2 regions of the Streptomyces sp. NPDC007983 genome follow, and region 1 is predicted to be linked to the other one. Evidence: riboswitches for the same ligand, from Rfam matches in the RefSeq annotation. Region 1 holds a riboswitch; the other holds the start of a gene.

The links. Region 1 has a riboswitch for S-adenosylmethionine ahead of thrC (threonine synthase). Riboswitches for the same ligand answer to the same signal wherever they lie in the genome.
Region 2: it holds a riboswitch for S-adenosylmethionine, as region 1 does, so the genes downstream of both, ACFZCY_RS07435 (aminotransferase class V-fold PLP-dependent enzyme) here and thrC (threonine synthase) in region 1, are expected to answer to the same signal.

Annotation. Positions count from the first base shown of each region.
Region 1 covers NZ_JBIBJI010000001.1:125,525-141,156, forward strand. Annotated here, with positions in the region: gene ACFZCY_RS00575 (SIS domain-containing protein) at 1-428, shown strand, start outside; gene murQ (N-acetylmuramic acid 6-phosphate etherase) at 503-1,471, shown strand; gene groL (chaperonin GroEL) at 1,641-3,266, opposite strand; gene ACFZCY_RS00590 (cold-shock protein) at 3,585-3,791, opposite strand; gene ACFZCY_RS00595 (MoaD/ThiS family protein) at 4,223-4,501, opposite strand; gene thrC (threonine synthase) at 4,498-5,814, opposite strand; SAM riboswitch class I at 5,832-5,973, opposite strand; gene ACFZCY_RS00605 (glucosyl-3-phosphoglycerate synthase) at 6,149-7,105, shown strand; gene ACFZCY_RS00610 (trehalose-6-phosphate synthase) at 7,436-8,902, shown strand; gene otsB (trehalose-phosphatase) at 8,899-9,741, opposite strand; gene ACFZCY_RS00620 (DUF3263 domain-containing protein) at 9,828-10,061, opposite strand; gene ACFZCY_RS00625 (extracellular solute-binding protein) at 10,058-11,338, opposite strand; gene ACFZCY_RS00630 (ROK family protein) at 11,597-12,595, shown strand; gene nagA (N-acetylglucosamine-6-phosphate deacetylase) at 12,595-13,758, shown strand; gene ACFZCY_RS00640 (hexose kinase) at 13,966-14,928, shown strand; gene ACFZCY_RS00645 (CBM35 domain-containing protein) at 14,982-15,632, opposite strand, start outside.
Region 2 covers NZ_JBIBJI010000002.1:672,161-687,792, forward strand. Annotated here, with positions in the region: gene ACFZCY_RS07425 (cytochrome b N-terminal domain-containing protein) at 1-564, shown strand, start outside; gene trpD (anthranilate phosphoribosyltransferase) at 722-1,801, shown strand; SAM riboswitch class IV at 2,502-2,619, shown strand; gene ACFZCY_RS07435 (aminotransferase class V-fold PLP-dependent enzyme) at 2,773-4,146, shown strand; gene ACFZCY_RS07440 (Lrp/AsnC family transcriptional regulator) at 4,143-4,424, opposite strand; gene ACFZCY_RS07445 (rhomboid family intramembrane serine protease) at 4,421-5,131, opposite strand; gene ACFZCY_RS07450 (hypothetical protein) at 5,273-5,518, shown strand; gene ACFZCY_RS07455 (NYN domain-containing protein) at 5,538-6,899, shown strand; gene ACFZCY_RS07460 (NlpC/P60 family protein) at 7,163-8,188, shown strand; gene ACFZCY_RS07465 (NlpC/P60 family protein) at 8,368-9,486, shown strand; gene ACFZCY_RS07470 (hypothetical protein) at 9,568-10,791, shown strand; gene ACFZCY_RS07475 (glycosyltransferase) at 10,996-12,138, shown strand; gene ACFZCY_RS07480 (AMP-dependent synthetase/ligase) at 12,190-13,986, opposite strand; gene ACFZCY_RS07485 (metallophosphoesterase) at 14,236-15,006, shown strand; gene ACFZCY_RS07490 (SRPBCC family protein) at 15,073-15,510, shown strand.

The DNA of each region.
Region 1 (15,632 bases):
ACCTGGTCCAGAAGCTGCTGCGGATCGGCCTGATCGCGCACGCGCACGCCGATCCGCACCTGGCCGTCACCAACGCCGTACAGCTCCACTCCCACGACGTCGCGCTCGCGATCACCCATTCGGGGCGGACGACGGACGTCATCGAGCCACTGCGCGTCGCCTTCGAGCGCGGGGCGACCACCATCGCGATCACCGGCCGTCCGGACGGCGAGATCGCGCAGTACGCGGACCTCGTCCTCACCACCTCCACCGCGCGCGAGAGCGAGCTGCGCCCGGCGGCCATGTCCAGCCGCACCAGCCAGCTGCTGGTGGTGGACTGCCTGTTCATAGGCGTGGCGCAGCGCACGTACGAGAGTGCGGCGCCCGCCCTGTCCGCCTCGTACGAGGCCCTCGCGCACCGGCACGACCCCCGCCCGCGCCACCGCTGAGATCGACCGGCGCCCGCGCGCCGTCGCCACCACCCCCCACCGTCACGCTCACGTAGGGAAAGAGCCGCTTCGCCATGACTTCCGCCGCCGAGCAGCAACCTCAACAACAGCAGCAACAGCTCCGCGCCCAGCTGGAGACCCTCACCACCGAGGCCTTCCGCCCCGAACTCGCCGAGATCGACCGGCTCGACACCGTCGAGATCGCCCGCGTCATGAATGCCGAGGACGCCGGAGTTCCCGCCGCCGTCGCCGCCCAGCTCCCCCGGATCGCCGCCGCCATCGACGGCATCGCCGCGCGCATGGCGGGCGGCGGGCGGCTGGTCTACGCGGGCGCGGGCACCGCCGGGCGGCTCGGGGTGCTCGACGCGAGCGAGTGCCCGCCCACGTTCAACGCCCGGCCGGACCGGGTGGTCGGCCTGATCGCGGGCGGGGAGACCGCCGTGGTGTCGTCCGTGGAGGGCGCGGAGGACAGCGCGGAGCTGGCCGCCGAGGACCTGGACCGGATCGGGATCGGGCCGGACGACGCGGTCGTGGGCGTCTCGGCCTCCGGCCGCACCCCGTACGCCGTGGGAGCCGTCGAGCACGCCCGCCGCCGCGGGGCGCTCACCGTCGGGCTGTCGTGCAACGCGGGCTCGGCGCTCGCCGCGGCCGCCGACCACGGCATCGAGGTGGTCGTCGGACCGGAGCTGCTCACCGGCTCCACCCGGCTCAAGGCGGGTACGGCGCAGAAGCTCGTGCTCAACATGATCTCGACCATCACCATGATCCGGCTGGGCAAGACCTTCGGGAATCTGATGGTCGACGTGCGCGCCTCGAACGAGAAGCTGCGGGCGCGCACCCGCCGGATCGTTTCGCTGGCGACCGGCGCCCCGGACGAGCGGATCGAGAGCGCGCTGGCGGCCACCGGCTGGGAGGCCAAGAACGCCATCCTCACGATCCTCGGCGGCGTGGACGCGCCCACCGCCGAGAAACTGCTCGGCGAGGCGAACGGCCATCTGCGGGCCGCCCTCGAAGCAGCGGGGCACAACGGCAAGAAGCCATAACGGCAAGGAGCCACAACCGCAAAAAGCCACAACGGCAAAAGGCCGCAACGGCAGGAAAACACGGCGGCAGAAAACACGGCGGCGGGGCGGCACCCCTGGGAGAAAGGGTGCCGCCCCGCCGTCGTCAGTGGACGGTATGACCGACCGGCGCGCGGGGCGCCGAAGCCGATCAGAAGTCCATGTCACCGCCCGGCATGCCGCCCGGGGCGCCCGCCGGAGCGGCCTTCTCCGGCTTGTCGGCGATGACGGCCTCGGTGGTGAGGAACAGCGCGGCGATCGACGCGGCGTTCTGCAGCGCGGAGCGCGTGACCTTGGCCGGGTCGATGATGCCCTCGGCGATCAGGTCGATGTACTCGCCGGTCGCGGCGTTGAGGCCGTGGCCGGGGGTCAGGTTGCGCACCTTCTCCACCACGACGCCGCCCTCGAGGCCGGCGTTGACGGCGATCTGCTTCAGCGGGGCCTCCAGGGCCAGGCGCACGGCCTGGGCACCGGTGGCCTCGTCGCCCTCGAGCTCCAGCTTCTCGAAGACCGAGACGGTCTGCAGCAGGGCCACGCCACCACCGGCGACGATGCCCTCCTCGACGGCGGCCTTGGCGTTGCGCACCGCGTCCTCGATGCGGTGCTTGCGCTCCTTCAGCTCGACCTCGGTCGCGGCACCGGCCTTGATGACGGCCACGCCGCCGGCCAGCTTCGCCAGGCGCTCCTGGAGCTTCTCGCGGTCGTAGTCCGAGTCCGAGGACTCGATCTCGGCGCGGATCTGGTTGACGCGGCCCTGCACCTGGTCGGTGTCGCCGGCGCCGTCCACGATGGTGGTCTCGTCCTTGGTGACCGTGACCTTGCGGGCGCGGCCGAGCAGGTCGATGCCCGCGTTCTCCAGCTTGAGGCCGACCTCCTCGGAGATGACGGTGCCACCGGTGAGGATGGCGATGTCGCCGAGCATGGCCTTGCGGCGGTCACCGAAGCCCGGGGCCTTGACGGCGACGGACTTGAAGGTGCCACGGATCTTGTTGACGACCAGGGTCGCCAGCGCCTCGCCCTCGATGTCCTCGGCGATGATCAGCAGCGGCTTGCCGGACTGCATGACCTTCTCGAGCAGCGGGAGGAGGTCCTTCACGCTGGTGATCTTCGAGTTGACGATCAGGATGTACGGGTCGTCGAGCGACGCCTCCATACGCTCCATGTCCGTCGCGAAGTACGGGGAGATGTAGCCCTTGTCGAAGCGCATGCCCTCGGTGAGCTCGAGCTCGAGCCCGAAGGTCTGCGACTCCTCGACGGTGATGACGCCTTCCTTGCCGACCTTGTCCATGGCCTCGGCGATGAGCTCGCCGATCTGGGTGTCGGCGGCGGAGATGGAGGCGGTGGAGGCGATCTGCTCCTTGGTCTCCACGTCCTTGGCCTGCTCGAGCAGCTGGGCGGAGACGGCCTCGACGGCCTTCTCGATGCCGCGCTTGAGGGCCATCGGGTTGGCGCCCGCGGCAACGTTCCGCAGGCCCTCCTTGACCAGCGCCTGGGCGAGAACGGTCGCGGTCGTCGTGCCGTCACCGGCGACGTCGTCCGTCTTCTTCGCGACCTCCTTGACCAGCTCGGCGCCGATCTTCTCGTACGGGTCCTCGAGTTCGATCTCCTTGGCGATGGACACACCATCGTTGGTGATCGTGGGGGCGCCCCACTTCTTCTCGAGGACGACGTTACGGCCCTTGGGGCCGAGGGTGACCTTGACGGCGTCGGCGAGCTGGTTCATCCCGCGCTCGAGGCCGCGCCGCGCCTCCTCGTCGAACGCGATGATCTTGGCCATGTGAAGTGGTCCTCCCAAGACGGGGTGGATTGCTCCGGACCGCGCCTGGCGCCCGCGACGGACGGCCTGCCTACCGTGCGGTTCCTTGCCCCGCGCGGCGTCGGCGAGCCTCACCGACCCGATCCTTCTGTCACTCTCACCTTCAGAGTGCTAACGCAATAATTAGCACTCGCCCCATGAGAGTGCAAGCGCCCGACGGGCGTCAAGGGAGCCTTGAGGGCCGACCCGCGTACCAACCCGCGGACATGCCAGAGGGCCCGCCCCCTCGCGGGGTACGGGCCCTCCGGTATTTCAGTCAGCTGCCTCGCGTTCGGCGCGTCAGCCTACGGCCACGCGGACCATGTCCGCCTGCGGGCCCTTCTGGCCCTGCGAGATCTCGAACTCGACCCGCTGGCCTTCCTCGAGGGTGCGGTAACCGTCCATCTGGATCGCACTGTAGTGGACGAACACGTCCGCACCACCGTCGACCGCGATGAAGCCGTACCCCTTCTCCGCGTTGAACCACTTGACGGTGCCCTGAGCCATTCCTAACTCCCCTATTGCTGGCCCTTGCGCAGGACCGCACTCCGCGGACCCGGGTCAGACCTCACCCCCCGAGTCGAGGGGGGTGTGCGCCGGAACGCGTCGACCGCCGCTGAATGTATCCGTCCCAACGCCCTCTGCAACAGGTCAATTGGACGAGAATTCTGGGCACGGCCGATCGGTAATAAGTGGAGAATTCCTGTGAAGTTCGGGCAAACCCGGCGGGACATAGGGTACCAACCCGACAAATCGCGCACACAGTTTGCGCACAAGTTGACGAGTTCTCATATGCGGTTCCGGCGCCGGGGCCGATGGGGAAGCCCGCGCCCCTTGGTCGAGGCGGGGCAACTCTATCGCGATTCCACACACGGAATCGCCCCGTCCGCTTCTTCCCGGACGGGGCGATTTCCAGAGGTGAGAGGGGTGATGGGGCGTCAGCAGCCACCCGCGACGGCGGGGATGATCGACACCCCGGCGCCGTCCGGCGTGGCCGTGCCCAGGCCCTCGGCGAACCGCACGTCGTCGTCGTTGACGTAGACGTTCACGAAGCGGCGCAGCTTGCCGGTGTCGTCCAGGACGCGGGCCGCGATGCCCGCGTGGTTCTTCTCCAGGTCCGCCAGAACCTCGGCGAGGGTCGCGCCCTCGGCGCTGACCTCGGCCTGGCCGCCGGTGTAGGTACGCAGGATGGTCGGGATTCGGACGTTGACGCTCATGCGAGGCCAGCCTCTCGGAACGAGTCAAGGGTGGGTCGGATGATGGCGGAGGGACCCGTGGTGGGGGCCACCGCGTCGAGGGTCTTGAGGCCGTCGCCGGTGTTCAGGACGACGGTCGTCAGGGACGGGTCGAGCAGCCCGTCCTCGATCAGCTTCTTGGTCACGCCGACGGTCACACCGCCCGCGGTCTCCGCGAAGATCCCCTCGGTGCGGGCGAGCAGCTTGATCGCGTCGACCACCTGCTCGTCGGTGACGTCCTCGACCGCCCCGCCGGTGCGGCGCGCGATGTCCAGGACGTACGGACCGTCCGCCGGGTTGCCGATGGCCAGCGACTTGGCGATGGTGTTCGGCTTCTGCGGGCGCACCACGTCGTGGCCCGCCTTGAAGGCGGTGGAGACCGGGGAGCAGCCCTCGGCCTGGGCGCCGAAGATCTTGTACGGCCTGTCCTCGACCAGACCGAGCGCGATCAGCTCCTTGAGCCCCTTGTCGATCTTGGTGAGCTGGGAGCCGGAGGCGATCGGGATGACGATCTGGTCCGGCAGCCGCCAGCCGAGCTGCTCGCAGATCTCGTACGCCAGGGTCTTGGAGCCCTCGCCGTAGTACGGCCGCAGGTTGACGTTGACGAAGCCCCAGCCCTCGCCCACCGGGTCGCCGATCAGCTCGCTGCAGAAGCGGTTGACGTCGTCGTACGTGCCCTCGATGCCGACCAGGTCACCGCCGTAGACGGCGGCCATGACGACCTTGCCCGCCTCCAGGTCGTGCGGGATGAAGACGCACGAGCGGAAGCCGGAACGGGCGGCCGCGGCGCCCACCGCGCCGGCCAGGTTGCCGGTGGAGGAGCAGGACAGGGTGGTGAAGCCGAAGGTGCGGGCCGCCTGGACGGCGATGGCGACGACCCGGTCCTTGAAGGAGTGGGTCGGGTTGCCGGAGTCGTCCTTGACGTGCAGCTCGCCGGTGATGCCCAGCTCACGGGCGAGCCGGTCGGCCTTGACGAGCTGGGTGAAGCCCGGGCTCAGGCTGGGGAGCGTGGCCACGTCGGCGGGGACGGGCAGCAGCGGCGCGTAGCGCCAGATGTTGTCGGGACCGGCCTCGATCTGCCGCCGCAGCCCCTCGGGGTCGCCGCCCGGAAGGTCGTACGCGACCTCCAGCGGCCCGAAACACGACGCGCAAGCGAAGATCGGTCCGAGGTCGAAGCGCTCACCGCACTCGCGGCAGGACAGGGCGACGGCGGGACCGAACGCGGCGGAAGCGGAAGACGCCGGGGAATCAGCGGCGGCGGAGTTGGTTGAGCTTTCTACGGATTGCACAGCCATGGAGGCGAGGCCCTTTCTCCTCATCTTCCTCGGGACGCATTTCGCCACGAGACGGAATTGGCACCTTCCCGAGCTGGGAGCCTCGCTGCAGTGAACGAGACCAGCTGGAGGGTTGCCGGGGCTTCAACGGGCCGTTCCCTCTGCCCCTCTGGATGAGCGGTATGGCCGCCGGGCCGTACCCGGGGCGTTTGTCCGCACGGTGCCCCCGACATACGAAGGTCATGTGCGCTGTTCAAGACTGTAACCGACGGCCCGGAGGGTTGAACCAGCCGTCCGAACCGCGAGATGGATCACAACGATCACGGCAAGCGAACACAGCAGGGAGACAAAACAGGTGCTGGATGAGGTGGAGCGCTGGCTGGAGCACCGCTCCTGGTCGGCCGACGACCGTCCGCTGGACCACCTGCTGGCCGCGAAGCGCCACACGGCGACCAGCGTCAGCGTGGTGCTGCCCGCGCTGAACGAGGAGGCGACCGTCGGCGAGATCGTCGCCGCGATCCGCCGCGAGCTGATGACCGAGGACATGCCGCTCGTCGACGAGCTGATGGTGCTGGACTCCGGCTCCACGGACCGCACCGCCGAGGTCGCCGCCGCGGCCGGGGCGGCCGTGGTGCACCGCGACACGCTGCTGCCCCGGCTGCCCGCGCTGCCCGGCAAGGGCGAGGTGCTGTGGCGGTCGCTGCTGGCGACCAGCGGCGACATCGTCTGCTTCATCGACGCCGACCTGCGCGAATTCGACGCCCGCTTCGTCTCCGGGATCGTCGGGCCGCTGCTCACCGACCCGGAGGTGCAGCTGGTCAAGGGCATGTACGACCGGCCGCTGCGGGACACCGCGGGCCAAGGCGGACGGGTCACCGAGCTGGTCGCCCGGCCGCTGCTGAACCTGCACTGGCCGCAGCTGGCCGGGTTCGTCCAGCCGCTGGGCGGCGAGTACGCGGCCCGGCGCTCGCTGCTGGAGCGGCTGCCGTTCCCCGTCGGGTACGGGGTCGAGCTGGGCCTGCTCGTCGACGCGCTGCACACGGTCGGGCTCGACGCCCTCGCCCAGGTCGACATCGGCGTGCGCAAGCACCGCCACCAGGACGGCAAGGCGCTCGGCAGGATGGCCGCCGCGATCTACCGCACCGCCCAGCTGCGGCTGGCCCGCGGCCACCTGGTGCGGCCGCGGCTGACCCAGTTCGAGCGCGGCGAGAACGGCTTCGAGCCGCGGACGACGGCGGTCGACACGGAGGAGCGGCCGCCGATGGTCGAGATCCCGGAGTACGCGGAGCGCGGGCGGCACAGCGTCGCGTAACCCTCCCGGGCACGGGAAACCGTACGTACACCTCCCCCGGGACGCACAGGCCGACGCGCGCGCCGTAACCCTCCCGGGCACAAGAAACCGCACGTACACCCCCCCCGGACGCACAGGCCGACGCGCGCGCCGTAACCCTCCCGGGCACAAGAAACCGCACGTACACCCCCCCGGCGCACAGGCCGACGCGCGCGCCGTAACCCTCCCGGGCACAAGAAACCGCACGTACACCCCCCCGGACGCACAGGCCGACGCGCGCGCCGTAACCCTCCCGGGCACAAGAAACCGCACGTACGTTTGCGCGCGGTGCCCGATGGCTAGGCTCGCGACATGGCCGTTGAACGCAGCGCACCGATCCTCGTCGCGTCCAACCGCGGCCCGGTCTCGTACGCGCTGGACGAGGACGGTTCGCTCGTCCCCAAGCGCGGGGGCGGCGGGCTGGTCTCCGGGCTGAGCGCGATCGGGCCCGACGCCGGTGCCGTATGGGTGTGCGCCGCCCTCGGCGACGGCGACCGCGAGGCGGCGCGCCGCGCCGGGGCCGGGCACCTCGACCCGGAGCACACCGGCGGGCAGCAGGTGCGGATGCTGGACATCGCGCCGGACGTGTTCGCCGCGGCGTACAACGGCGTCGCGAACTCGGTGCTGTGGTTCGTCCACCACCTGCTCTACCAGACCCCCGTCGAGCCGGTCTTCGACGCGGAGTTCCGCGCCCAGTGGGCGGCGTACGAGACGTACAACGCGGCCTTCGCCGACGCGCTCGCCCAGGAGGCGGCCGAGGGCGCGGTCGTGCTGGTGCAGGACTACCACCTGGCGCTGGTCCCCGGGCTGCTGCGGGCGCGCCGCCCCGATCTGCGGATCGGCCACTTCTCGCACACGCCCTGGGCGCCCCCGGACTACTACCGGCTGCTGCCGGACGATGTCGCGGCGGGCGTGCTGCGCGGCATCCTCGGCGGCGACCGCGCCGCCTTCCTCACCGGGCGCTGGGCCGCAGCGTTCGCCGACTGCTGTGCGGCGGTGCTGGGCGCGGAGGTCGTCCGGGGGACGGACGGCTCCGCGGCCGCCGTGCGCTTCGAGGGCCGGGAGACCCGGCTCGGGGTGCACGGCCTCGGCGCCGACGCGGATTTCCTGCGGGAGCGGTCGCGGGCGGCCGATGTCGACGAGCGGCTGGCGGCGCTGCGCGAGCAGATCGGACCCGGCCGGAAGACGATCGTCCGGGTGGATCGCACGGAGCTGTCGAAGAACATCGTGCGCGGGCTGCTGGCCTACCGCCGCCTGCTGGAGACCCGCCCCGAGTGGCGCGAGCGCGTCGTCCACGTGGCCTTCGCCTATCCGTCCCGCCAGGACCTCGCCGTCTACCGCGACTACACCGAGCGGGTGCGGGTGCTCGCCGAGGAGATCAACGCGGAGTACGGGACGGAGGGCTGGCAGCCGGTCGCGCTCCATGTGAAGGACGACTTCGCCCGCTCCCTGGCCGCCTACCGGCTGGCCGACGTGGCGCTCGTCAACCCGATCCGGGACGGCATGAACCTGGTCGCCAAGGAGGTGCCGGTCGTCTCCGAGCGGGGCTGCGCGCTGGTGCTGTCACGGGAGGCGGGGGCGTACGAGGAGCTGGGCGCGCACGCGGTCGTGGTGAACCCGTACGACGTGGAGGGCACGGCGCGGGCGCTGGACGAGGCGCTGCGGACGCCGGAGGACGAGCGGGCGGACCGCACCAAGCAGCTGGCCGCCGCGGCGACGGCGCTGCCGCCCCGCGACTGGTTCCTGGCGCAGCTGCGGGCGCTGCAAGACGCCCCCTAGCGGGCGACCGCCTCCGCCAGCGCCTCCAGCAAGGCCACCACCCCGGCCGGGCCGTCGACCACCACGTCCGCGCGCTCGGCCAGCTCCGTCACCTCCGTGCTGCCGCTGCACACCAGCAGCCCCGGCACCCCTTCCTTCCGCAGCCGCTCCACGGCGGCGAACGCGGCCAGGTCGCCGAGGTCGTCGCCCGCGTAGAGCACCGCGCCCGCTGACGTCTCGCGGACGTACTCCAGCAGCGCGACGCCCTTGTCCATGCCCGGCGGGCGCAGTTCCAGGACGAGTCGGCCCGGTTCGACGATCAGGCCGTGGCGCTCGGCCAGCGCGTGCAGCGGGGCGCGGAGCTGGTCGAAGGCGGCCTGGGGGTCCTCGGTGCGGCGGGTGTGGACGGCGACGGCACGGCCCTTGTCCTCGGTCCAGGTGCCCTGCCAGGCGCCGTTCGCCTCCAGGACACCCGGCAGTTCGGACCGGACGGCGGCGATGCCCGGGTGGGGTTCGGGGGCGCGGACGGTACGGCTGGACGCGTCCCAGCGCTCGGCGCCGTAGAGGCCGAGGACGACGAGGTTGGCCGGGGCGCCGCTGTCGGCGAAGCCGCCGTAGCGCACGGCGACCTCGGCCGGGCGGCCGGTGATCACCGCGAGGGAGCGCAGCCGGGGGCCGAGCGCGGAGAGGGCCGGGACGGCGCCGGGGTGGGCGCGGGCCTGGTCGGGGTCGGGGACGATGTCGGCGAGGGTGCCGTCGAAGTCGACCCCGACGACGGCCCGGTCGGGCCGGTCCAGGAGGGCGGCAAGGCCCTCGCGGCCGGCGGCGGTGACGGGTACGGGAAGGGGGTGGCTGCCCATGCGGCGACCCTACCCGCCCCCGCCCACCGGCATCCGTAGCGGCGACAGGCGTCGGCCACCCGGGGACCCCGGGCGGGCGGCGGCCCTCAGCGCCGTTCGCGCCGCTCGTCGCGCAGGCGGCGCAGCCGGTTGACCGTCACCGGATCGTGCTCCAGCGCGCGCGGATCGTCCAGCAGGGCGTTGAGCAGCTGGTAGTAGCGGGTCGGGGTGATGCCGAGCCGTTCCCGTATGGCCCGCTCCTTGGCGCCCGGCCCCGGCCAGCCGCCGCGCTCCACGGCGAGCACGGCCAGGTCCTGTTCGGAGAGTTCTTCGGCGGTCACGGCTTGGACGTCTCCATGGCGTCCGCCGCGCGCTGGATCTCGCCCAGGACGCTCGCCGGGTCGCCGCCGCTGCCCACCGTCGAGCCGATCTTCTCCTTGATCATCTTGCTGATGGTCGCCCAGGAGGTCTTGTCCGCCGGGTAGAACTGGGCCCGGTCCATCTGGTCGAGGAAGCGCCACAGCTTCTTGTGCTCCTTCTCGTGGCGCATCGTCGCGGAGACGGACGTGGTGACCGGCAGCAGGTCGTACTGGTCGGCGAAGTCGAGCACGTTCTTGTCCTGGTAGACGAAGTCGAGGAATTCGCCGATCTGCTTCCGCTTGCCGTTCGCCTTGAAGGCCATCAGCCAGTCGGCGACGCCCATCGTCGAGGACGACTTGCCGTGGCGGCCGGGCAGCGGGGCGGTGGCGTAGTCGATGTCGTGGCCGGACGCCTGCTGCATCAGGGTGGGGTGGCCGTTGAGCATGCCGACCTCGCCGCGGGTGAAGGCGTCGAAGACGTCCTGGCGGTTGGTGCGGGCCGGGGAGCGCGGTCCGGTCAGGCCCTCGCCGACCAGCTCGTCCCGCAGCCATTCGAACGTCTCGATGTTGGCGGTGGAGTCGATGGTGTAGCTGCCGTTGGAGTCGGTGTAGCCGCCCCCGCCGCCGAGCATCCACATCAGGGTCTCGGCCTGCGACTCCTCGGGGCCGAGCGGAAGCCCGTACGGGATCTTCACCCCGGCCGACTTGAGCTGCCGCGCGGCGTCCTTCAGCTCCGCCCAGCTGGTGGGGGCGGCGGATATGCCCGCGTTGTCGAACAGCTTCTTGTTGTAGAAGAGCAGCCGGGCGCTGGAGACGAAGGGCAGCCCGTACTGCACCCGGCTGACCTCGCCCGCCTGGGCGATCGAGGTGATGAAGGAGGCCTGGGTGGGGATGGAGAGCATCTGGTCGGCGCGGTAGAGCTTGCCCGCGGCGGCGTAGTCGGCGTACGCGCCGATCTGCGCGATGTCCGGGCTGTCGCCGTCCTTGACCATGTCGGCGACCTTCTTGTCGACTTCGGTCCAGCTGTAGACCTTGGCGTCGACCGTGATGCCGCCGTGCTTGGCCTCGAAGGCCCGGGCCAGCTTGTCCCAGTACTTCTGGGAGGTGTTCTCGGCGTTGTCGCCGTAGTCCGCCGCGATCACCTTCAGGACGTTCCCGTCCGATCCGGAGCTGTCGCTGCCGCACGCCGACAGCGTGGGCATCGCCACCGCCGTCGCGGCCCCAGCCGTCGTCAGACTCAAGAACCGTCGCCGCTGCACTGCCTTTTCCCACCCTATGGCTTGATTCATCCTCCGCGGGTGCTTCTCGCGAAGGTCGAGCGAGTCTGCCTTGCAAACCTCCACAAGGTCTACACCATGGGCGTATCGCTTCGGTATCGGACCTCTCCTTACCAGGTCAGACGTATCGCACACCCCTACGTGTGATGTGTCACGTCGTCACAACTCGCTTACCTGCGCACAAGAACCGCCCGGCGAGTGGACTAGACCTCTCATGGTGGATCGCGGGAGACTGTCCCCGTGAGACACGTCATCGCCCTCGATGTGGGCGGCACCGGCATGAAGGCCGCCCTGGTCGGGGCGGACCGGACACTCCTGCACGAGGCCAGGCGGCCCACCGGGCGGGAGCACGGGCCCGAGGCCGTGGTCGCCGCGATCCTCGACTTCGCCGCCGAGCTGCGCGCCATCGGCGAGCGGCGGTTCGGCGAACCCGCCGCGGCCGCCGGGGTCGGCGTGCCCGGCCTGCTGGACCACGACCGCGGCGTCGCCGTCTTCGCCGCCAACCTCGGCTGGCGCGACGTACCGCTGCGCGCGCTGCTGTCCGAGCGGCTGGGCGGCGTCCCGGTCGCCCTCGGGCACGACGTACGGACCGGCGGCCTGGCCGAGGGACGGCTGGGGGCGGGCCGGGGCGCCGACCGGTTCCTGTTCGTGTCGGTGGGCACCGGGATCGCGGGCGCCATCGGCATCGAGGGCCGCCTCGAACCGGGGGCCCACGGCGACTCCGGCGAGATCGGCCACATCGTCGTACGGCCCGGCGGGGCCCCGTGCGCCTGCGGCCAGTCCGGCTGCCTGGAGACGCTGGCCTCGGCCGCCGCGGTGGGCCGCGCCTGGGCGGCGGCCGGCGGCGGGCCCGGCGCGGACGCGGCCGACTGCGCCAAGGCCGTCGAGTCCGGCGACCCGCGGGCGGCGGCGGTGTGGCGGGAGGCGACCGGCGCCCTCGCCGACGGCCTGGTGACCGCCCTCACCCTGCTGGACCCCGAACTGCTGATCATCGGCGGCGGGCTCGCCGAGGCCGGGGAGACGCTGCTCACCCCGCTGCGCGCGGCGGTCGAGGAGCGGATCACCTTCCAGAAGCTCCCCCGCGTCGTCCCCGCGGCCCTCGGTGACGCCGCCGGCTGCCTGGGCGCGGGACTGCTCGCCTGGGATCTCATCGCCACGCGGTCGCCGCACCCCGAGCAGTCCTCCACGTCCCCCTCTCCCCACGCGCGGTCCGCGCAGTCCACGGAGGTATCCGGCTGATGGTCCAGCGAACGGTTCTCACAGGCGCCCGGGTGGTGCTGCCGACCGGCGTGGTCACCGACGGACGGCTGACGGTCGAGGGCACCCGCATCGCCGGGACGGCCGCGGGGGCGCCGCTGAACGCGGGCGACGCCGTACGGGATCTGTCCGGCTGCTGGATCGTCCCCGGCTTCGTCGACCTGCACCTCCACGGCGGCGGCGGCGCCTCGTTCTCCACGGGCACCGCCGAGGAGGCGCTGACCGTCATCCGGACCCACCGCGCGCACGGCACCACCACGATGCTCGCCTCCACCGTCACCGGCGACCTCGACGACCTCGCCCGGCAGGCGGCGGTGCTCTCCGAGCTGGCCGAGGAGGACGAGCTGGCGGGCATCCACTTCGAGGGGCCGTTCATCTCCCCGCACCGCTGCGGCGCCCACCAGCCGTCGCTGCTGCGCGACCCCGACCCGGCGGACGTGCGCAAGCTCCTCGACGCGGCGCGCGGCACCGCGCGCATGATGACGCTCGCGCCCGAGCTGCCGGGCGGTCTTGAGTCCGTGACGCTGCTGGCCGACAGCGGCGTCCTGGCGGCCGTCGGCCACACCGACTCGACGTACGAGGCGACCCGGGACGCCGTGGAGGCGGGCGCGACCGTGGCGACCCACCTGTTCAACGCGATGCCGTCGCTGCTGCACCGCGAGCCCGGCCCGGTGGCCGCGCTGCTGGAGGACGAGCGGATCACCGTCGAGCTGATCAACGACGGGACGCATCTGCACCCCGCCGTGCTCCAGCTGGCCTTCCGGCGCGCGGGCGCGGACCGGGTCGCCTTCATCACCGACGCGATGAGCGCGGCGGGCATGAGCGACGGCCGCTACGCGCTCGGTCCCATGGGGGTCGAGGTCAAGGAGGGTGTGGCGCGGATCAGCGACGGGCCCACGGCCGGGTCCATCGCGGGCTCCACCCTCACCCTCGACCACGCCTTCCGGCGTGCCGTCACGGTCGACGGGCTCGGCGTGGACGAGGCGGTCCGGGCGCTGTCCGCGACCCCCGCGAGGGTGCTGGGCCTTGAGGACCGGGTGGGGTCGCTGGAGGCGGGCAAGGACGCGGACCTCGTCGTCCTCGACGCCGACTTCCGCCTGCGGGGCGTGATGCGTCGCGGTGCCTGGGTGGTCGACCCGCGCTAGAGCCGCCGCCCCCGCTCGCTCATGCCCCGTAGACCACTAATTGGCCGATTTCGCACCATGATTGGGCGTCCCGGTCACCCCAAAAGGGTGGGCCGGGCGCCGCGCCTTTGGCATGATCGCTCACGCGCGGGGCGCCGCTCGGCACCCGGCCACACGCTTCAGCACAGGAATCTCCGTCCGGCGGGGGGACGGGAAGGGAGATGCCGGGTGATCCTGACGGTCACGCTCAACACCGCCCTCGACATCACCTACCGGGTGCCTCGGCTGCGCCCCCACGCCAGCCACCGCGTGACCGAGGTCACCGAGCGGCCCGGCGGCAAGGGCATCAACGTCGCGCGCGTCCTCGCCGCACTCGGCCACCACACCGCCGTCACCGGCTTCGCCGGAGGGGTGACCGGCACGGTGGTCCGTGAGCTGCTGGCCGCGGAAGCCCCTGCGGGTACGGACGCGGGCACCGGCGGCGGGCGGATCACCGACGCGCTGGTGCCGATCGCCGGTACCACCCGGCGCACCATCGGCGTCGTCGACACCGCGTCGGGCGACACCACCCAGCTCAACGAGGCCGGACCGGCCGTCACCGCCGCCGAATGGGCCGCCTTCATGGACGCCTACGCCCGGCTGCTGCGCGAGGCCTCGGCGGTCGCCCTGTGCGGCAGCCTCCCGCCCGGCGTCCCGGTCGGTACGTACGCCCAGCTCATCCGCGAGGCCCGGGCCGCGGGCGTCCCCACCCTGCTGGACACCAGCGGCGAACCGCTGCGCCGCGGCGTCGCCGCCCGCCCCGACATCGTCAAGCCCAACGCCGAGGAGCTGGCCGGGCTCACCGGCTCCACCGAGCCGCTGCGCGCCGCGCGCGACGCCCGGCGGCGCGGGGCGCGCGCCGTGGCCGCCTCGCTCGGCGCGGACGGTCTGCTCGCGATCACCGCCCAGGGCGCCTGGCAAGCGGCCCCGCCGGAGCGCCTGACGGGCAATCCGACGGGCGCCGGGGACGCGGCGGTGGCGGGGCTGCTGTCCGGGCTGGTGGACGAGGTGCCCTGGCCCGAGCGGATCGCCCGCGCGGTGGCCCTGTCGGCGGCGGCCGTACGGGCACCGGCGGCGGGCGAGTTCGACCGGACGGTCTACGCGGAGCTGCTGGACCGGATCGAGGTCACCGAGCACCCGACCGCGGCCTGAGGCCGCGGCCGTACGGGCAGCGACGGCGGGACGGACCCGCCGCCGGGCCTGCCTCAGCCCCGCTTCAGCCACATCTGGTCGAGGTTGACGTCACACTTGTCGCCGTCGCCGCACGACAGGGTGATCGTGTTGCTGCCCTGGCTGAGCTGCACGATGGACCATGAGTACGTCCAGCCCTTCTCGTAGTCGCCCTTGGGCGCGTTGGAGAAGTTCTTCATGCTGATCGGCCGGTCCGACTTCTTGCCGTTGACCGTCAGCGACAGGGACTGGTCCTCGCCGGGCACGCCGTAGCGCACGTACAGCTTGTACGCCTTGGCCCGGTCGACGTCCACGTTCCAGGTCGCCGAGGAGCCCGGGGTGTTGAAGCCGCTGACGTAGGTGCCGCCCTTGCCCTTGGCGCCCTTGACGTCGCTCGCCGGGGCGGCGCCGCCGCCGAGCTGCATGCTGGCCGCGTCCTCCTTGGGCAGCTTCCCGGCAGGCTTCTTGGAGGGCTCCGGCTTGCCGCTGGGCTCGACGCTGGACGCCGCCGTGGGCTTCCCGCCCGCCTGGTCGCCCTGGTCCTTCTTGTCGTCACCGTTGGTGAGCATCGCGACACCGATGCCGACGACGACCACCGCCACCACGGCGACGGCGCCGATCAGCAGCCCGCGGTTGTTGGGGCCCCGGCCGCCACCGCGCGGGGCGGGGGCGGGCTGGCGGGGGCT
Region 2 (15,632 bases), on a different contig from region 1:
ATCGAGGGCTGGATCACCGGCGACAAGCGCGAGCACCACATCCTGGACCGCCCGCGCAACGCCCCGACCCGTACGGCCTTCGGCGTCGCCTGGCTGACCGTGTACTTCGTGATGCTCGTCGGTGGCGGCAACGACCTGTGGGCCACCCACTTCCACCTGTCGATCAACTCGATCACGTGGTTCGTGCGGATCGCCTTCTTCGTCGGCCCGGTCATCGCCTTCGTCGTCACCCGCCGGATCTGCATGGGTCTCCAGCGGCGCGACAAGGAGAAGGTGCTGCACGGTCGCGAGACCGGCATCATCAAGCGCCTGCCGCACGGTGAGTTCATCGAGGTGCACGAGCCGCTCACGCAGGACCAGCTGCACGTGCTCACCCAGCACGAGCAGCCGAAGCCGTACGAGATCGGCCCCGAGGTCGACGAGAACGGTGTCCGCCGCAAGGTCGGCGCGTCGCAGAAGCTGCGGGCCAGGCTGTCCAAGAGCTACTACGGCAAGGACGCCTTCATCCCGAAGCCGACCTCCGAGGAGTACAAGGAGATCACCAGCGGCCACGGCCACCACTGATCCCTTCCGTCGTCTGACGCCACAGACCAGGGCCCCGGCCCGGACCTCACCGTCCGGCCCGGGGCCCTGGCCGTTGTCAGGCCGATAGGCTTGCCCTGATCGAGCGCTGATCCAGCCGTGTGAGCTGTGCGGCCCAGGCATCATTCAGGAGCGGACCATGGACGTTGTGACCCCAGCCGGAGGCGACAGCACCGCGACGGCCCGCACCTGGCCGGACGTGCTCAGCTCGCTCCTCGGCGGCCAGGACCTCACCGCCGACGACACCGCCTGGGCGATGGACCGCATCATGCGCGGTGAGGCCACCGACGTGCAGATCGCCGGGTTCGCGGTCGCGCTGCGGGCCAAGGGCGAGACCGTCGCGGAACTCTCCGGCCTCGTCCGCGCCATGTACGGGCACGCCAAGACGATCGAGGTGCCCGGGCCGACCGTCGACATCGTCGGCACCGGCGGCGACCGCGCCAGGACCGTCAACATCTCGACCATGTCCGCCCTGGTGGCGGCCGGTGCGGGCGCGCGCGTCGTCAAGCACGGCAACCGCGCCTCGTCCTCCGCGAGCGGCGCCTCCGACGTCCTGGAGAAGCTCGGCGTCAACCTGGACCTCAGCCCGGCCCGGGTGGCCGAGATCGCCGAGGAAGCGGGCATCACCATGTGCTTCGCGGTCAAGTTCCACCCCTCGCTGCGGCACGTCGCGGCGGCCCGCCGTGAACTGGGCATCGCCACCCCGTTCAACTGGCTCGGCCCCCTCACCAACCCGGCCCGGGTCCGCTGCCAGGTGACGGGCGTCGCCGACGCCCGGATGGCGCCGATCATGGCCGGGGTGCTGGCCGAGCGCGGCTCCTCGGCGCTGGTCTTCCGGGGCGACGACGGCCTGGACGAACTCACCGTGACCGCGACCTCCCAGGTGTGGGTGGTACGGGACGGCACGGTCCGCCAGGAGTCCTTCGACCCGCGCGACATCGGCTTCGACCTGGCCCCGGTGGAGGCCCTGCGCGGCGCCGACGCCTCGTACAACGCGGACGTGGCACGCCGGCTCCTGGCGGGCGAGACGGGCCCGGTACGGGACGCGGTCCTGCTGAACGCGGGCGCGGCCCTGGCGACCCTGGACTGGCACCGCGACCCGGCGGACGCCCCGCTCCCGGCCCGCATCGCGACGGGCGTCGCCCGAGCCGCCGAGTCCATCGACTCGGGCGCGGCGAGGGACGCCCTGGAACGCTGGGTGCACGCGAGCAACGCGTAGGAGCGCGCGGCCGCGGCCTCTTCCCCACCCCGCCCCTTCCCGAACCGGGGCTCTGCCCCGCGCCCCGGCCTCGCGCCCGGGGCACAAGCCCCTCCGTTGGTCGCGGACACGTGGGGCCGGGACCGGTCCGGTGCTCGTCCCCCACCCCGCCCCTTCCCGAAACCGGGGGCTGCGCCCCCAGACCCCCGGCCGGTCCCCGCCCCGGCGCCCGGGGCGCCCAGTCCCTCCAGGGTCCTGCCGGGGCGAACGGGCCCCACTCCCCAGCCCCAGGGGCGTACCTCCCAGCGGTAGCTGGGGGCGTTCGAGGAGCGGGCTCCGGGGGCGGAGCCCCCCACCCCGGGGCGGGGCGAGATGCCCCGCTCCCCAGCCTCTCCGGCGCTTGAGGAGCGGGGTCCAGGGGCGGAGCCGCCATTCCGGGGCCGGGGCCGGGGCCGGGGCCGGGGGCGGTGATGTCCCGCTTCCCAGGTCCAGGGGGGTACCTCGCAGCGGTAGCTGGGGGCGTTCGAGGAGCCGGGGCCAGGCGCGGAGCCGCCACTCCGGGGCGGGGGCGGAGATGCCCCGCTACCCAGCCTCTCCGGCGCTTGAGGGGCAGTGGGGGGCCGGGGGCTTGCCCCCGGTTCGGGGAGGGGCAGGGTGGGGGACAGGTCCACTATGCGGACGGGGGCTGGGCGCCGCGCAGCGCCGTGGCATAATCGCGCCAGGTCACGAGCGACAGCGACTTCGGCCCCGGCCCGCTGTCCGGCAACCCTCCGTCCGTGGCGGGGTGCCCCGGGTGATGACCAGGCCGCTCGCAGCGAGGCGCGCGGCAAGCGCGGACCCCTCGCACTAGGGGTCCTGGTGGTCGAGGGAGTTCTTCCGTGACGCAGCGAATGCGCTAGGGCCGCAGCGCCCGTTTTCCCACCCGCTCCGCGCGGATCCGCCGTGCGTTGAGCCATGTTCCGCATGCCTGCGACCCATCGGGAGAATTCGCCATGTCCGTGTGCCCTTCTGCAGTCGAGACCTCCGCCCCGCTCGCCGTCCTCGGCAGTGACGTCACCGTGCCCCTGGTCACCGGCGGCGAGGTGACGTACGCCGCGCTGGACTACGCGGCCAGCGCGCCCGCCCTGCGACGGGTGTGGGACGACGTCGCCGCGTATGCCCCGTACTACGGGAGCGTCCACCGGGGAGCGGGCTACCTGTCGCAGCTGTCGACGGACCTGTTCGAGACGAGCCGCAAGGAGGTCGCGGCGTTCCTGGGGTGCCGGGAGGACGACCAGGTGGTCTTCACTCGTTCCACCACCGACTCGCTGAACCTGCTGGCCGCCGTGCTGCCGACCGGTACGGAGGTGTTCGTGTTCGAGACCGAGCACCACGCCTCGCTGCTGCCGTGGGAGCAGCGGGAGGACGTGCGGGTGCGCTACCTGAGCGCGCCGCGCTCGCCGCGCGAGGCGGTGGAGACGCTGGAGAAGGCGCTGGCGGAGCGGGACGGGGGCCCGGCGCTGGTGTGCGTGACGGGCGCGTCGAACGTGACGGGTGAGCTGTGGCCGGTGGAGGCGCTGGCCGCGGCGGCGCACGCGCACGGCGCCCGCATCGTCCTGGACGCCGCGCAGCTGGCCCCGCATCACCCGGTGGACATCGCGGAGGCGGACGTGGACTGGGTGGCGTTCTCGGGGCACAAGCTGTACGCGCCGTTCGGGGCGGGGGTCCTGGCGGGCCGGGCCGACTGGCTGCGCGAGGCGCGGCCGTATCTGGCGGGCGGCGGCGCGAGCCGTAAGGTCGCGCGGCGGGACGACGGCGGGGTGGACGTCGAGTGGCACACCACCGCGGCGCGGCACGAGGCGGGCTCGCCGAACGTGATCGGGGTGTACGCGATCGCCTCGGCGTGCAAGGCGCTGTCCGAGGCCGGGTTCGACGGCCTGGTGGCCCGGGAGCGGCAGCTGATCGCGAGGGTGCGGGAGGGTCTTGCGGAGGTGCCTCAGGTGCGGCTGCTGTCGCTGTTCGGCGACGACGCGCCGCGCGTGGGTGTGCTGTCGTTCGTGGTGGAGGGCTGGAACAGCTCCCACTTCGCGGCGGCGCTGTCCGCGGAGTACGGGATCGGCGTACGGGACGGGCTGTTCTGCGCGCATCCGCTGCTGCGGACCCTGCTGGACAGCGAGCCGGGTGAGCAGGGGGAGTGCGGTGCGCCCGAGGCCGCCCCGGGTGAGCGCTCCCTGAACGCGATCCGCGTCAGCTTCGGCGCTGGCACCCCGGACGAGCACGTGGAGCGCTTCGTCCGGGCGGTGAAGGAGCTGGTCCGGGACGGCGCGAAGTGGGACTACCGCACGGAGGACGGCCGCTGCGTGCCGGCGCGCCAGGTCGTGCGCTAGCTGTCGAGGCCGATGGCGAAGGCGGCTTCCAGGTCGTGCTGGGAGTAGGTGCGGAACGCGATGTGCGTCTCGGTGGAGGCCACACCGGGGACCTTGGAGATCTGGCCCGGGATGATGTCCGCGAGGTCGTCGTGCTGGGCCACCCGCACCATGGCGATCAGATCGTGCGCCCCGGTGACCGAGTAGACCTCGCTCACGCCCTCGATCGCGGCGATCTTCTCGGCGATCTCCGGGATCCGGTCCACGCTGGTCTTGATGAGCACGATCGAAGTGATCACGGCTGGCTTTCTCCCTCGCTGGACCTGGCTGCGCCGCCCACTCTATCCGGCCGCCCGAACCGGGCCCACGCGTAGAGAAAACCCAGGGTGAAGCCCACGAGATGGGCGAGGTAGGCCACTCCGGGGCGGGCGTCGGCCTGGCGGGCGGCGAGCCACTGGAGGGTGACCCAGAAGATCAGCACGACCCAGGCGGGGAAACGCAGCGGGAGGAAGAAGAGGAACGGGAACAGGCTGGTCACCCGGGCGCGCGGGAAGAGCCACAGAAAGGCGCCGAGGACGCCGGAGATGGCGCCCGAGGCGCCGACCAGCGTCTGCGGGGAGTCGGCGTGGGCGGCGGCGTAGCCGAGAAGCGCGAGATAGCCGGTGACCAGGTAGAAGAGGGCGAAGTGCATACGTCCCATGCGCTCCTCGGCCATCGCCCCGAAGACGTAGAGGAACAGCATGTTGCCGAGGAGATGCAGCCAGTTGCCGTGGACGAAGAGCGCGGTCAGCGGGGTCAGCGGCGCGGCGGGGGTGCCGTTCCACAGGGCGGCGGGGACGACTCCCCAGCGCTCGAAGTACGAGGTCTGGGCCTGGAGGAGGTGCCCGCCGGAGCCGTAGCGGGGGTCGAGCCCGGAGGCGGGTCCGAGGACGAAGATCAGGCAGCAGGTGACGATGAGGGCGTACGTCATCACGGGACGGCCGGACCCCGCCGACTTCTCGATCATGGGCAGATCATCGCGTACCCGGCACAACCTGCACAGAGTGCCTCGCCGCCGCCCGGTGGCGGGTACGGGCCCGGCATGGCCGAGTGCTCAGGCCGTAGGGTGACAGCACGCCGATGAGCCGAGAAGCGAGGACGCGACACCATGGCCGTTCCCACGCCGACAGCCGAGACCCGCTGGCGCTGCACGCTGTGCGGCAACCTCACCCGTTTCGATGTGACCCGCTCGACGAAGGCGGTCGAGTTCGTCCACCTGGATCTGGCCGGGGAGCCACGGGTCGAGGAGCGCGATGTGGTCAGTGAGACCATTGAGTCAGTGCGTTGTCGCTGGTGCAACGCGGTCGACCAGATCGAGCTGGTGGACCGTCCGAGTACGAACGCGAGCGCCTGAGAAGCGAAGCGAGGAGAAGGTGGTGGACCGGACGGGCGGCCGCGAGGCGGCCGGTGACGCCGAGGGCGTCACCGAGGCGCTGGACCGCCCCCTGCCGGAAGGGGTGCGGCGGCGTGTGGTGGCGCTGGTCGCCGACGCGTTCGGTGGTCTGACGGTCACCGAACTGCCACCCCAGCTACGGCAGTACGCCCGTTTCACCCCGAACCGGCGCGCCAAGTTCGCGGGGAACGCGATGGCCGCAGCGGTGGAGAGCGCCCCCGTCTTCCGGCAGCGGATCGCACAGCGGCTGCGCGAGACCCAGACGGAGCTGGCCGAGGCCATAGAGGGCGGTTCGCCGCCCGCGGCCGCGGATCCGGTGGACGTGGCGGCGGTGGCGTACGTGCTGCGCCCGGCGGGCTGGGTGAAGCTGGTCGAGGCGGCGGGCGAGGAGGCCCAGCGGGCGTCGGCGGAGCGGGCCGGCGAGGAGGCCGAGCGCGAGCTGCAGCGGCTGCGCGAGGAACTGGCGGAGGCCCGGGCGGCGGCGCGCAAGGACGCGGACCGGGCCCGCTCGGAGCTGGACGCGGCCCGCAAGGAGACGGACGCGGTGCAGCGCAAGCTGCGCAGCGCGCAGAGCGATGTCAAGCGCGGCGCGGCGGCGCTGCGCAAGGCCGAGGGCGAGCTGGAGGCCGTACGGTCGGAGGCCGCGTCGCGGCAGGCGGCCGCCGACGGCGAGGCGCGGCGGCTGCGGGCCCGGCTGGCGGAGGCGGAGTCGGCGCTGGAGGCGAGCCGCCGGGCGGTGCGCGAGGGCCGCAGCGTGGAGGACATGCGGCTGCGGCTGCTGCTGGACACCGTGCTGGACGCGGCCCAGGGGCTGCGCCGCGAACTGGCGCTGCCGCCCGCGTCGACGCATCCGGCGGACTCGGTGGACGCGGTCGAGCCGGGGAAGATGACGCCGAAGGACATAGCGACCAGGGCGCTGTCGGAGATGGACCCGGCGCTGCTGGACCAGTTGCTGGCGCTGCCGCAGGCGCATCTGGTGGTGGACGGCTACAACGTCACCAAGACCGGCTACCCGACCATGCCGTTGGAGAAGCAGCGGCTGCGGCTGCTGGGCGGGCTCGCGGTGCTCGCGGCACAGACGGGCGCGGAGATGACGTGTGTCTTCGACGGGGCGGAGCTGGCGGCTCCGGTGCTGCTGGCGCCGCCGCGCGGGGTGCGGGTGCTGTTCAGCAAGCCCGGGGTGACGGCGGACGAGCTGATCCGGCAGCTGGTGCGGGCCGAGCCGCCGGGCCGTCCGGTGGTCGTGGTGTCGACCGACCGGGAGGTCGCGGACGGGGTCGCGCGCGCCGGAGCGCGCCCCGTGGCATCCGCCTTGTTGCTGAAACGACTTGCGCGTACCTGACGGCGGCTAAGCATCAGCACAGCGTCAATTGACCGTCACTGCCCGTGCGATGTTTGTAAAAGATGCGCCTGTGGCCAATTTTTTTGTCGTCGGGATTTGAACGGATCACGGCAGGGTCACTAATGTCGGCTCGAACCTTCGCGCGGTTGATCACCCATCCGGGGTGACAGCGGGGGTACCGCCGAGTCCGCGGCGTATCCGTGGAGCCCGGGGTCGCACCTCAACCCCTGGTAGGCGGCCGGAGGAAGAAGGAGCTCGCCTTCGTGGCGTCCCACCGTCGACCCAAGCAGCCGAGCCGCACTCGGGTATCCGTTCTGACGGCGACCGCCGCTGCCGCCGTCGCCCTCACGTCCCAGGCCGCCCAGGCCGCTCCGAAGCAGGACAAGAAGGACGTCAAGGAGCAGGTCGACAGGCTCTACGAAGAGGCGGAGCAGGCGACCGAGAAGTACAACGGCGCCAAGGAGAAGCAGGAGAAGCTGGAGCAGCAGGTCGGCGACCTCCAGGACAACGTGGCGCGCGGCCAGGAGGACCTGAACAAGCTGCGCGACGGCCTGGGTTCGATGGCCACCGCCCAGTACCGCACCGGCGGTATCGACCCCTCCGTGCAGCTGATCCTCTCCTCCGACCCGGACACCTACCTCGACAAGGCGTCCACCCTCGACCAGGTGAGCGGCAAGCAGGCCGAGTCCCTGCGGAAGATCGCCGACAAGCAGCGCACGCTCAAGCAGCAGCGCGAGGAGGCGTCCACCAAGCTGCAGGACCTGGCGGACACCCGGAAGGCGCTGGGCGAGAAGAAGAAGGAGATCCAGGGCAAGCTCACCAAGGCCCGCAACCTCCTCAACTCCCTCACCGCGCAGGAGCGCGCCAAGATGGCGCAGGAGGAGAAGGAGCGCGCCAACCGCTCCAGCAGCCGGGCCGACCTGGGCAGCGAGGTGCCCGACTCGCAGCGGGCCGCCGCCGCGCTGGCCGCCGCCAAGACCAAGATCGGCTCCCCGTACGTGTGGGGCGCCACCGGCCCGTCCTCCTTCGACTGCTCCGGCCTCACCGGCTGGGCGTACCAGCAGGCCGGGGTCCAGCTGCCGCGCGTCTCCCAGGACCAGGCCAACGCCGGTACCCGCATCGGCCGCGGCGAGCTGAAGCCCGGCGACCTGGTGCTGTTCTACGGCGACCTGCACCACATAGGCCTGTACGCGGGCAACGGGCAGGTACTGCACGCCCCCAAGCCCGGTGCCGGTGTGCGCTTCGAGTCGATGGACAACATGCCGTTCCAGTTCGGCGTGCGGGTCTGACGTCCGTCCGTTCGGGCGAATCGGTACAACTCTCCACGACTCCCGCCCCGTCGGTGACCTGCGGTCTCCGGCGGGGCGTCAGTTTGTGTGCCCGCGATCGGCTTTGGACCCTGGGTAGTCGCGCCGCTACTGTCTGCCCGCAGTTCCTCACCGACACCGCGGAAGGGAGTGCGGCTCCCATGGCGTCCTCTCGCCGCCACTCGAAGCCCGGGCCCGTCCGGGCCACCGCAGTCTGGACCGCCGCCTCGGCGGCCGCCGCCACCGGCGTCGCGCTGGCCGTCCCGGCCTGGGCCGAACCCCACGACACCACGACGGGCCGCCCCGCGGCCCGGACCGCCGCCTCGGCGGCAGCCCCGGCCTTCGCCGACCGGACCGACGCGGACCGGATCGACCGGCTCTACGAGCAGGCGGAGCGGGCCACCGAGCGCTACAACGCCGCCGGCACCCGCGCCCACCGGCTGCGCCGCCAGGTGGACCGCCTCCAGGACCGGGCGGCCCGCGGCCAGGAGCGGGTCAACCGGATGCGGATGGCGCTCGGCGCGATCGCGGGCGGGCAGTACCGCACCGGAGGCTTCGACCCGGGCCTCGCCCTCCTGCTCTCCTCCGACCCCGCCCACTACCTCGACCAGGCCGCCATGCTCGACCGCATGACCAGCCGCCAGGCCGGTCAGCTGCGTGCCCTGGCACGCGCCCAGCACACCCTGCTGCGGCAGCGCACCGAGGCCGCCGCCCAGCTGGTGAAGCTGGAGCGCAGCCGCCGGGCCGTCGCCCGCCACAAGCGCGAGGTCCAGCGCAAGCTGGCCACCGCGCGACGGCTGCTGGGCGCGCTGCGCCCGGGGGAGTGGGAGGCGTACGCACGCGCCTCGCGCGCCGGGGACGGACACGGGGCGCACGCCGTACTCGGCGCGCCCCCCGGTACCCCGTACGCGACGACTGATCTGCCGCCGTCCTCACCGCGCGCCGCCGCGGCGTTCGGCGCGGCGCGGGCGGCGGTCGGCCTGCCGTACGCCTGGGGCCAGGCCGGGCCCACCGCCTTCGACTGCTCCGGGCTGACCCAGTGGGCCTACCGCCGGGCCGGGGTGGCGATCCCGCGGACCTCCCAGGCCCAGGCGCACACCGGACAGCCGGTGCCGCTGTCCCAGGCCCGCCCCGGAGACCTGGTCGTCTACCGCTCCGACGCCGGGCACGTCGCCATGTACGCCGGGGGCGGACGGGTCATCCACGCGCCCTACCCGGGGGCGACGGTCCGCTACGACCCCGTCGGCATGATGCCGATCTTTTCCGTCACCCGCGTCTGAAGCGCGGCGGCGGCTCGTACGATCTATGGCGTGACGGGTCGGTGGAGATCGGGGCGATGGCGGACGGCACTCTGTCTGCCGATGGTGTGGGCGCTGCCGCTGGCCGCGCTCACCGCATGCGGCACGACCGTTCCGCCCGACGACCCCGCGGGGCGCGACGGGCGCGCCGTGCAGCGCATGCTCGACCAGCGGGCTGCGGCGGTGCGCGGCCGGGACGCGGCCGCCTTCCTCGCCACCGTCGACCGCGGCTCGACCGGTTACCGGGCCGAACAGCTGCGGGTGTTCCGCCGGCTGTCCGCCGTACCGCTGCGCTCCTGGACGTACCGGCTGGTGAACACCGGCGGCTTCCGGCCCGCCGTGGGCACCGGCCGTCGCCTGGCCGCCCAGGTCGAACTCCGCTACCGGCTCGCCGGATACGACACCGCCCCCGTCGTCGCCCCCCAGTACCTGACCCTCGCCCAGCGCGACGGGCGGTGGTTCATCGCCGACGACGACGGCCGGGTGGACGGCAAACGCGGCGTGGACCAGCTGTGGGAGCAGGGCCGGGTCGACGTCGTCCGCGGCAAGCGCAGCCTCGTCCTCGGCGTCGGCCAGAACCGCAGGCTGCTGCGCGGGGTCGCCGCCACCGCCGACCAGGCCGTGCCCGCCCTCGACCGGGTCTGGCCCGGCGACTGGGCCCGGCGCGTCGTCGTCGAGGTGCCCGCCTCGCTGGACCGGATGGCCGCCCTGCTGGGCGCCTCCGCGAGCGGCTACCGGGGCATCGCGGCCGTCACCACCGGCGAGGTCGGCGGCGCGAGCGACTCCTCGCCCGCCGACCGCGTGATCGTCAACCCCGACGCGTACCGGGCGCTCGGCGACTTCGGCCGGCAGGTCGTGATCACCCATGAGACGGCGCATGTCGCCACCCGGGCCGCCACCACCGCCGCCACGCCGCTGTGGCTCTCCGAGGGCTTCGCCGACTGGACCGGCTACCGCACCCCCGGCCGCACCCCGAGCCAAGTCGCCCCCGAACTCACCGAGTCCGTTGCCTCCGGCCGTCTCCCCACGTCCCTCCCGCCCGACGACGCCTTCCGCTTCGGCAGCCGCCCCGACCGCCTCTCCGAGGCCTACGAGGAGGGCTGGCTCGCCTGCCGCCTGATCGCCGACCGCTGGGGCGAACGCAAGCTGGTGGCCCTCTACCGCGCGGTCGGCGCGGCCCCGCGGCGGGAGGGGGCGGTGGAGGACGCGCTGCGGGACGTACTGCACGTGAGCCTCCCGGACTTCACGGCCCAGTGGCGCAAGTACGTGGCCCAGACCCTGCGCTGAGCCCGGGGCCGGGTTTCGTCGTTGGGTGCGGGCCGATGGGTGGGTTGTGCCCACCCGTTCCGCCCTGCGGGACGATTGCCCACAACCGGGTTCTGCTCGGAGGACGGGGGTTCTGCTGCGGGGCCGGGGCGGAGCCCCGGGTCGGGTAGGGGCGGGGTGGGGGACAGAACCTCGGGCCCCGGCCACCCGGTACTGTCGGCTCCGATGGACAAGACCCTGCTCGTGACCAACGACTTCCCGCCCCGCCCCGGCGGCATCCAGGCGTTCCTGCACAACATCGCCCTCCGCCTCGACCCGGAGCGGGTCGTCGTCTACGCGTCCACCTGGAAGCGTGGCGAGGAGGGCGCCGAGGCCATGGCCCGGTTCGACGCCGAGCAGCCGTACCCCGTCATCCGTGACCGCACGACGATGCTGCTGCCCACGCCCCGCGTCACCCGCCGCGCCACCGAGCTGCTGCGCGAGCACGGCTGCGGCTCGGTGTGGTTCGGCGCGGCGGCGCCGCTCGGGCTGATGGGGCCCGCGCTGCGCCGGGCGGGGGCGCGGCGGCTGGTGGCGACCACGCACGGGCACGAGGCGGCCTGGGCCCAGCTCCCCGCCTCCCGGGCGCTGCTGCGCCGGATCGGCGAGGGCACGGACACGATCACCTACCTCGGCGAGTACACCCGCTCCCGCATCGCCGCCGTCCTCACCCCCGAGGCCGCCGGCCGCATGGTCCAACTGCCGCCGGGGGTGGACGAGAAGACGTTCCACCCGGGTTCCGGCGGGGACGAGGTCCGGGCCCGGCTGGGGCTCGCGGAGCGGCCCGTCGTGGTGTGCGTATCGCGGCTGGTGCCGCGCAAGGGGCAGGACACGCTGATCGAGGCCATGCCGCGGATCCTGAAGCGGGTGCCGGACGCGGTGCTGCTGATCGTCGGGGGCGGCCCGTACGCCGCGGATCTGCGCCGCCTCGCGGAGACGACGGGCGTGGCCGAAAACGTACGGTTCACCGGCCCGGTGCCCTGGGAGGAGCTGCCCGCCCACTACGGCGCGGGCGACGTCTTCGCCATGCCGTGCCGTACGCGGCGGGGCGGGCTGGACGTCGAGGGCCTGGGCATCGTCTACCTGGAGGCGTCCGCGACCGGGCTTCCGGTGGTCGCCGGGGACTCCGGTGGCGCGCCGGACGCGGTGCTGGAGGGCGAGACCGGCTGGGTGGTGCCGGGCGGCTCCGCCGAGCAGAGCGCGGAGCGGATCGTGGCCCTGCTGGAAGACGAGGCGCTGCGCCGCCGGATGGGCGAGCGGGGCCGCGCCTGGGTCGAGGAGCGCTGGCGCTGGGATCTGCTGGCCGACCGCTTGCGCTCTCTTCTTTAGGACGAAGAGCCCGGGGCGCGGCACGCCCCGGGCTCCTACGGACAGCGCGGCTCAGCGGCTGTACAGCGCCTCGATCTCCGTCGCGAAGTCCTTCGCCACCACATTCCGCTTCAGCTTCAGCGAGGGCGTCACATGCCCCGAGTCCTCGGTGAACTGCTGCGTCAGAACCCGGAACTTCCGCACCGACTCCGCCTTCGAGACCGCCGCGTTGCCGTCGTCCACCGCCGTCTGGATCTCGGCCAGCAGCTCGGCGTCCTCGCACAGGTCGGCCACCGTCGCGTCGGCCGGTTTGCCGTGCTCGGCGGCCCAGCGGGGCAGGAACTCCTCGTCCAGGGTGATCAGCGCGCCCACGAACGGGCGGCCGTCGCCGACGACCATGCACTCGGCGATCAGGGCGTGCGCCCGGATGCGGTCCTCGATCACCGCGGGGGCGACGTTCTTGCCGCCCGCGGTGATGATGATCTCCTTCTTGCGGCCGGTGATGGTGAGGTAGCCGTCCTCGTCGAGGGTGCCGACGTCCCCGGTGTGGAACCAGCCGTCGGACAGCGCCTCCGCCGTCGCCGCCTCGTTGTTCCAGTACTCCGTGAACAGATGATCCCCGTGCAGCAGCACCTCGCCGTCGTCGGCGATGCGGACCACCGTGCCGGGCATCGGCTGGCCGACCGAGCCGATCTTCTGCCGGTCCCACGGGTTGAAGGTGGTGGCCGCGCAGGACTCGGTCAGGCCGTACCCCTCCAGGACCGTGAAGCCGATGCCCCGGTAGAAGTGGCCGAGCCGCTCGCCCAGCGGGGCGCCGCCGGAGATGGCGTGGGTGGCGCGGCCGCCGAGGGCGGCGCGCAGCTTGCCGAAGACCAGCCGGTCGAAGACCCGGTGCTTGAGCCGGAGCCCGAAGGACGGCCCGCCCGGGGTGTCCAGCGCCTTGCTGTAGGCGATGGCGGCGTCGGCGGCCTTGTCGAAGATCTTGCCCTTGCCCTCGGCCTGGGCCTTGGCCCGCGCCGAGTTGTAGACCTTCTCGAAGACGCGCGGCACGCCCAGCACCAAGGTCGGCTGGAACGCGGCGAGTTCATCGGTCAGCGTCTTGATGTCCGAAACATGGCCGAGTTTGATCGGTGCCAGGACCGCGCAAATCTCCACCAGCCGCCCGAAGACATGCGCTTCCGGGAGGAACAGCAGCACGGAGGACTCGCCGGTGGCGAAGATGGGCTTGAGCCGGGCCACCGCGTTGCCGCATTCGGCGAAGAAGCTGCGGTGCGAGAGGACGCAGCCCTTGGGGCGGCCGGTGGTGCCCGAGGTGTAGACGATGGTGGCGGGGGAGTCCGCGGTGGCGAGCGAGGAGCGCTCGTCCACCGTCTCGTCCGTGACGTCCGAACCCAGCGCCCGCAGTGTCCCGATCGCGTCGTCCTCGATCTGCCAGATGTGCTTCAGACCGGGCAGGGTGTCCCGTACGGACTCCACGGCCGCCTCGTGCACCCCGGTCTCGACGAGGGCCGCGACCGCGCCCGAGTCGCTGAGGATCCACCGCACCTGCTCCGGCGAACTCGTCTCGTACACCGGCACGGTGATGGCGCCCGCGCTCCAGATGGCGAAGTCCAGCAGCGTCCACTCGTAGCGGGTGCGCGACATCAGACCGACCCGGTCGCCCGGCGACACCCCGGCCGCGATCAGGCCCTTGGCGGCGGCGCGCACCTCGGCCAGGAAGTCCGCCGCGGTGACGTCCTCCCACCGGCCGCCGACCTTGCGGCCGACCACCGCCACATCCGGATGCTGCGCCGCGTTGCGTTGGATGAGGTCCGTCAGATTGCCGTCGGCCGGAACCTCGTACAGGGCCGGAAGGCTGAACTCGCGCAAGACTGCTGCTCCTCATGGGCGCCGGCGCCGCTGCAGGGCAATGGGGGGTGGACTGCCCGGACGTTACCCATCGGTATGGCTCCGGGATAGGGGTTTCCGTACAGATGTTTTATGCGTCACACACCGCCTTCATACTGCCCGCAGACTAGTCGACGGCCACCGTGGCCGGTAAGGAACCGCAGGTGGACGCGGGTCACGGCGGACGGAACACCTTACGGACGGATGGCCACAGGTCTTAGGGTGACACGCATGCGAGTCCACGTGGTGAGTGACGTGCACGGGAACAGTCAGGATCTGGAGAAGGCGGCGGACGGGGCGGATGCCCTGGTCTGTCTCGGCGACCTCGTCCTCTTCCTCGACTACGCCGACCACTCCCGCGGCATCTTTCCCGACCTCTTCGGCGTCGAGAACGCCGACCGCCTGGTCGAACTCCGCACCGCCCGCCGCTTCGAGGAGGCCCGCGAGCTCGGCAACCGGCTGTGGGAGGGGATCGACCGCAACACGGCCATCGAGTCCGCCGTACGCAGGCAATACGCCGAGCTGTTCGCGGCCTTCCCCACCCCGACGTACGCCACCTACGGCAATGTCGACATACCAGCACTCTGGCCGGAATACGTCGAATCCGGCACCACGATCCTCGACGGCGAGCGGGTCGAGATCGGCGGCCTCGTCTTCGGATTCGTCGGCGGGGGCTTGCGCACGCCGATGCGCACCCCGTACGAGATCGACGACGAGACGTACGCCGAGAAGATCGCGGCGCTCGGCGGCCGCGGCGAGGTGGACGTGCTGTGCACCCACATACCGCCGGAGGTGCCGGACCTCTGCTACGACACCGTCGCGCGCCGCTTCGAGCGCGGCAGCGAGGCGCTGCTGGACGCGATCCACACCCTTCGTCCCCGTTACTCGCTTTTCGGCCATGTCCATCAGCCGCTCGTCCGCCGCATGCGGATCGGCGCCACCGAATGCGTCAACGTCGGACACTTCGCCTCCACCGGCACCCCCTGGACCCTGGAGTGGTGACCCGCGCGCGATAGCCTTCACCGGCAGACACCCCATGCGGCGGACCGGTACGGAGGAGCCACGGCGATGGCGGAACACACCAGCTCGAGCATCACGATCGAGGCGGCACCGGCCGACGTGATGGAGGTGATCGCCGACTTCGACCGTTACCCGGAGTGGTCCGGTGAGGTGAAGGAGGCCGACGTCCTGACCAAGGACGAGCAGGGCCGCGGCGAGCAGGTGCGGATGGTGCTCGACGCCGGGGCCATCAAGGACGACTACACGCTCCAGTACACCTGGGACGGCGACCAGGTCAGCTGGTCCCTGCTCAAGTCCCAGATGCTGCGCACCCTGGACGGCTCCTACCGGCTGGCCGCGCGGGACGGCGGCACGCGCACCGAGGTGACGTACCAGCTCACCGTCGACGTCAAGATCCCCATGCTCGGCATGATCAAGCGCAAGGCCGAGAAGGTCATCATCGACCGCGCGCTCGCGGGTCTGAAGAAGCGGGTCGAGGCCGCGTAGTTCCGCTTCGGCGCGCGGCCGCCACCATGGGGCGGGGAGCGGGCCGGTGGCGGGGTACGCTCCGGCGGAGGCGGCCACCGGGAGCCGCACCGCACACCCACGAAACATCCCGCCGGAGGCTC